Regions from separate parts of the Methyloceanibacter stevinii genome, predicted to be linked through region 1. Evidence: predicted binding sites of a transcription regulator. Region 1 holds the regulator's gene; the other holds the start of a gene.

Region 1 (3,196 bases):
CGACGGACGTCAACCTGTGGTATGGCGACAAGCAGGCGCTGTTCGACGTCAACCTCGAGATCTTCAGTCAGTCGGTGACGGCCCTGATCGGTCCCTCCGGTTGCGGCAAATCCACGTTCCTGCGCTGCCTCAACCGCATGAACGATGTGATCGATATCTGTAAGGTAAAGGGTGATATTCGCCTCGACGGCGAAGACATCTATGCCCCCGAGGTCGATCCGGTGCAGCTTCGCGCCCGCGTCGGCATGGTGTTCCAGAAGCCGAACCCGTTCCCCAAGTCCATCTACGAGAACGTGGCCTACGCGCCGCGTTTGCACGGCCTTTGTGCCACCAAGGCTCAAATGGATGAGGTCGTCGAGACCAGCCTCATCAAGGCGGGCCTTTGGGAAGAAGTGAAGGATCGGCTCGATGCGCCGGGTACCGGCCTTTCGGGCGGTCAGCAGCAGCGTCTCTGCATCGCCCGGGCCATCTCGGTGAACCCGGAAGTCCTTTTGATGGACGAGCCTTGCTCTGCGCTCGATCCCATTGCGACGGCGACCATCGAAACACTCATGGATGAGCTCAAAGAGAATCTCTGCATCGCGATCGTGACCCACTCGATGCAGCAGGCCGCACGTGTGTCCCAGCGTACGGCGTTCTTCCATCTCGGCAAGCTCGTCGAGGTGAATGACACGTCGACGATCTTCACCAACCCGTCCGATCAGCGTACCCAAGACTACGTCACTGGTCGCTTCGGTTGATATCGGCGCTCAGGAGTCCCGCCCCCCATGGAACAACAGAACGAACATACAGTCCGGTCCTACGAGGAGGAACTATCGCTCCTCAACAACAAGATCGCCAAGATGGGCGGCCTTGCGGAGAAGGTTCTCGGACAATCCTTTGAGGCTCTGGATCGCCGCGATCCGGACCTTGCCGCCAACACGATCGGCGAGGACGAGGAGATCGATCAGCTTCAGCGCGAGATCGAAGAGCAGGCGGTCATCATGATCGCCCGGCGGCAGCCGATGGCCTACGATCTCCGCCAGATCATGGCAGCCTTGCGGATTTCAACGGATCTCGAGCGGATTGGCGACCTTGGCAAGAACATCGCCAAGCGCGCCGTCGCGGTCGTGACGGAGCAGCAGCCGAAGCAGTTGATGCTGGGCCTGAAGCACATGGGCGAGCTGTCGCTCAGCCAGCTCAAGGACGTGCTTGATGCTTTCATCGAGCGCGATGCCGAACGGGCGCTGAACGTCTGGTACAAGGACGAAGAGATCGACTCGATGTACAACTCGCTGTTCCGCGAGCTCCTCACCTACATGATGGAAGATCCGCGGAATATCGGCCTATGCACGCATCTGCTTTTCGGTGCGAAGAACATCGAACGGGTCGGCGACCATGCGACCAATATCGCCGAGACGGTATACTATCTCGTGCATGGCCGGCCGATCACGGATCAGCGTCCGAAAGGCGATACGACCAGTTCGACGGCCTATACGTCGTTGAGAAGCTCGTCCTTCTAACTGGGGGATGTCCGTGATGAACGCGGGAGCAAAGGTACTGGTTGTCGAGGATGAAGAGCCGCTGGCTCTTCTCCTTCGGTACAATCTGGAGGCCGAAGGCTTTGCCGTCGATGTGGTGCATCGCGGCGACGAGGCCGAAGTCGCAATTGCGGAAAATTCGCCGGACTTGATCGTGCTCGATTGGATGCTGCCGGGCCTGTCTGGGCTCGAGCTGTGCCGGCGGTTGCGTACGGGCAAGGAGTCGCGGACGATACCGATCATCCTGTTGACGGCGCGGAGCGAAGAGAACGACCGCATTCGGGGTTTGACGACGGGCGCGGACGACTACGTGGTGAAGCCCTTCTCCCTGCCCGAGCTGATGGCACGGGTGCGGGCAATTCTCCGCCGCACCAACCCGGAGCGCATCGCCTCCGTGCTGACGGTGGGAGATATCGAGCTCGATCGCGACTCCCATCGTGTCACGCGCAACGGCCGCCAGGTTCACCTCGGGCCGACGGAGTTCCGGCTCTTGGAGTTTCTGATGCAGAGCCCCGGCCGCGTCTTCAGCCGTGCACAGCTCCTCGATGGGGTCTGGGGGCGGAACGTCTATGTCGACGAACGCACGGTGGATGTGCATATCGGCCGTTTGCGCAAGGCCATGATGCGCGGCAGCGAACGCGACCCGGTTCGCACCGTGCGCGGCGCCGGCTACGCGTTTTCCGACAAGCTGGAAGAGACGGCCTAGGTCCGCTCGGGAAGTCAGCCAACCAAGAAAAAAGGCGCCGGTTCCCCGGCGCCTTCAATCGTATCTCAGACAGAGATTGCTCTCGGAAGAGTGATTCAGCCAGTGGCTGAGCGCTTCTCCCGCCGCCGCGCTTGAACCGGCTGAAACGCCATGCGGGCATGATGCTCGCAATAGGGCGAGGTGCCGGTCTTCTTGCGTCCACAAAAGTGAAACCCTTCTTCGGTCGGGTCGCCGATCGGCCATTTGCACATCGACTCCTTCAACGTGAGGATGGTGGCGCGCTCATGCAGCGGGATCACCAGTTCCTCGACGGGAGCCGGCGCCGGAGCCGCCTCGTATTCTTCTTCATAGGTCGGCTTCAGCGCGACGTTGCCGCGCGTGCCGAAAGTGATGGACGGCGCTCTGTTTTGCCGTGGCGCCTGGGTGCGTCTCGGCCGGGGAACGCTGGACCGGGAACTGGTCGCGCGTCCCGACAGTCCGAGCCGATGCACCTTGCCGATAACCGCGTTACGGGTCACTCCGCCTAAGCGTCCCGCAATCTGGCTCGCGCTCAGTCCTTCGGACCAAAGCTTCTTCAGCAGTTCAACTCTTTCGTCAGTCCAAGCCATAATTTCGGCCTCCTCAGTTTGGACTCAGATTCCACCCGTCGTTAGCGACGGCATTTTTTTTCGCAATACTCGGATTTACTGCTGAGAAATGATCGCTCGGGAGTCCACCATGCCTACGACATCTGGTAGCCGAACGATTATTACCCTACTAAGGCCGGTAGGAACCGACAAGCGTCCGCCACGCTTGTGTGCCTCGTTTTCCACCGGAACCATTGGATTCTGCCATCACTCCGCGCTGAGCACAAACCCGAGGCTGAATAGAAGCGTGGAGAACCGTTGGATAAGCGGGTCATAAGGACAGATTGACTCAAGTGTGGTGCAGACCTAACACTCTGACAAAGCTTGCTGCCGCCCGTTGGCGG
Region 2 (3,196 bases), on a different contig from region 1:
CCATCGCCGAGGTGGTCCGCGACCTGTACCGGTCCGAGGCTCAGCCGGAGCAGTCCTACTCCGAGCGTCAGCTCTATGAAGCTGCGCTCGACCGTATGGCGCGCGAACTGGCCGCCGTCGAGAAGCTGGACGAGGAAAGCGCCGTCGCCAAGATCGACGACATCCTCGCGAAGTCGGCGCGCACGATCAAGGCCGCCGCGGAGGCCGCGGAGGCCGGGAAAGCCGCCGCTTAAGGCAAGCTTCCCCTTGCCAAGATTGAGACAAGGCCGGGCCTCGCGCCCGGCCTTTTCATTTGGGGCGCCTCGTGCCCGACGCTGAAGCCAGGTTTCAGCCCGCGCCGGACGAAGTCTCCAGGGTTTCGATTTCTTCCGGATGTGAAATCTCGATCATGGGGCCGTTCCACCACTCGACCCAGCCCCGCACGCGCACGCGCCGGCCCGGCAAGCTCAACAGGTCGAGGCCCGCGGCCTCCAGAACCGGAAGCCGCTTGCGCTTGATGACCACGGTGAAATCCTCCCGCCAGTCTTCGGCGAAATTGATGTAGACGCGTGTCTTCCCCTCGCCGATGCCATGCACCTTGCCCTCGACGAGCTGGTAGGTGTGACGCCGGTAGCCGAGCGACTTGGGATCGTGCGCATCGCGGACCTGATAGGTCAGAGAACGCCAGACCCCGCGCCTTCCTTCCCGCGCCTCAGCCTCCGCGGCGAGGAGCGGCTCGAGGCAGGCGGCCATGTCGGGCTGCGCCGCCACGCGGGCGAGACCTTTCGCGACCAGTTCCTCTTGCACCCAAACCGGCTCGGCGTCGCGGGTAAGGAAGACCTGCGCCAGCAGACGCCCGTACCGGTCCTCCTGCCGCGCATCGAAATGCAGGCTGACCGAAGCGCCTTGCACCAACTGGCGAAGCGCCTGCCGAGCCTGCGCCGCGAAGGGCCACGGTTCGGACCGATCCCAGTCCACGCCGCGCGCGCCGGCGCCAGCACCCCCCAGCAGCCGCACCGCGCGGCCATCCTCGAGCTCCAGCGTCTCCCCGTCGACAACCGACGATACGGCCACCGTTTCGCCAGCCGGCAGGTCGCACGCGCCGGCTAACGCCTTGGACACCGGCGCGCCAAGAGCAAGGAGAGGAGCAAGTCCGACACTGATCGCGAGAGCCCGGATGCGCATTCATGCATTCTACGGAGGCCGCAAGCACTCGAACAGGGCACGCAAGCACCCTCAAGTTCCCCCAATGTCATCGGACGGTCGACTTTGTCGGGTTCCGGTTCGGAGAAGTGTTGCCGCTGACACAAAAGTTTTAATCTCGCTGGCGAGAGTTGCCGCTGAGCCGACGACCCCACATAGACGACGAACAACGAGAGATCTCCGATGACCGACGATCCGAATGAGACGGGCCGAAAGAACATAAAGGACTGGGTTGAGTCAGAGCTTGAAGAGACTCTCGACGAGACCCTTGAAGCCGAACTCTCCGAGCCGATGCTGAGCGAGGAGCTGCGGGAGATCTACAAAGAGGCCCACCCAGACGCCCTCGACCGGCGCATCTATCTGAAGAATCTCCTGCGTCTGCAGTCCGAGCTCATCAAGATGCAGAGCTGGGTCGAGGCGACCGGTTCCAAGGTCCTGATCATTTTCGAGGGCCGCGACTCCGCCGGCAAGGGCGGCGTCATCAAACGCATCACGCAGCGGCTCAATCCCCGCACCGCCAGAGTGGTCGCTTTGCAGAAGCCATCCGAGCGCGAACTGACGCAGTGGTACTTCCAACGCTATGTCCCGCACTTGCCCTCTGGCGGCGAGATCGTTCTCTTTGACCGCTCCTGGTACAACCGGGCCGGCGTCGAGCGCGTCATGGGGTTCGCGAGCGAGAACCAGGTCGAACGGTTCTTTCAGGACGTACCGGAATTCGAACGCATGCTCGTGCGCAACGGCATCATCGTGTTGAAGTACTGGCTCTCAATCACCGACGAGGAACAGCAGCTGCGGTTCATGATCCGCATCCACGATCCCATGAAGCAATGGAAGCTGTCGCCGATGGACCTGCAGTCGCGCGTCCGCTGGGAGCAGTACACCAAGGCCAAGGAAGAGATGTTCACACGCACGAGCATCCCCGAAGCGCCCTGGTACATCGTGGAAGGCAACGACAAGAAGCGCGAACGGCTCAATTGCATCGAGCACCTTCTGTCGAAGATTCCTTATGAGGACGTGCCCTACGACAAGATCGAGCTGCCGGACCGTGTCTTCAGCCCCGACTATGACCGCAAGACACTGTCGCCCGAGCTCTACGTGCCGAAGATCTACTAGGAAGACTTACGGAGAAGCGAACGCCGCCCAGGTTCTCAGCTCACGCGGATGAAGCCCGCGAGGCCGGATTTCTGGTGCTCGATCACGTGGCAATGAAAGGCCCAGTCGCCCGGGTTGTCGGCCACGAAGCCGATGTCGATGGTCTCTTCCTTGTCGAGGACGACCGTGTCGGTCCAATTGGACGGCAGCGCGCGCTTGTTCGAACGCAAGGGGCGGAACACCTGTCCGTGGAGATGGATCGGGTGCCGGTTCGGGCTCGAATTGCGTAAGCGAAGCACATAGGCCTTGCCGAGCTTCAGGTCCGCGACCGGCGCTACCCCCTTGGCCGCGTCGCCCGGCCAAGGCTTGCGGTCGATGGACCAGAACGTGTAGCCGAACGAACCGCAGAAGCCGTTATTAGGCTTCAGCCCGTCGGGCGACCAGCCGAAAACCATCTCCACCACTTCCAGCCCCTTTGGATCGAAGTCCGGGACGTCGTTGGGCGGCAGCGGCTTCAACTCTTCGAGCGAGCGGCCAAGACTTGATCCCGTCGCGCGCAGCGTTGCCAGCTTGCGGGTCTTCTGGAGGGACCGGTAGGTCACCACGATCTCCTCGCCTTCGGTGTCCGGCATCCGCAGCGCCACGTCGAGCCGTTGGCCCGGTGCGACCAGGATCGGCGTTTCCCCGGTCGGCCAAGGCAAGTCTTGACGCAGAGGATGGCCGTCGGCGCCGATAATGCGTCCCTCCCCGCCTTCGAAGGTGAGCGGATAGAAGCGCGTGGTGTCGGTGGCGCCGAGGCGCAGACGCACCAGCGAACCGGCCGGATGCTCGTAGACCGGGTTCTGTTCCCAGTTCGCCGTCATCACCGTGCCAAAGGTGCCGGCGCGCGCGGCCGCCCGCGCCGAATAGAGCTGCATGAACT

Evidence for each region. The regulator PhoB, encoded in region 1, activates phosphate uptake and scavenging genes when phosphate is short. The targets are predictions, from matches to a motif close to TGTCATNNANCTGTCAT.
Region 2: the regulator PhoB is predicted to act here: its motif matches at 1,230-1,246, upstream of ppk2 (polyphosphate kinase 2).

Annotation. Positions count from the first base shown of each region.
Region 1 covers NZ_LPWE01000001.1:94,138-97,333, reverse strand. The annotation lists gene pstB (phosphate ABC transporter ATP-binding protein PstB) at 1-740, shown strand, start outside; gene phoU (phosphate signaling complex protein PhoU) at 768-1,502, shown strand; gene phoB (phosphate regulon transcriptional regulator PhoB) at 1,519-2,226, shown strand; gene AUC70_RS00500 (GcrA family cell cycle regulator) at 2,322-2,834, opposite strand.
Region 2 covers NZ_LPWE01000005.1:81,923-85,118, reverse strand. The annotation lists gene AUC70_RS03665 (CarD family transcriptional regulator) at 1-233, shown strand, start outside; gene AUC70_RS03660 (thermonuclease family protein) at 328-1,164, opposite strand; gene ppk2 (polyphosphate kinase 2) at 1,366-2,295, shown strand; gene AUC70_RS03650 (multicopper oxidase family protein) at 2,331-3,196, opposite strand, start outside.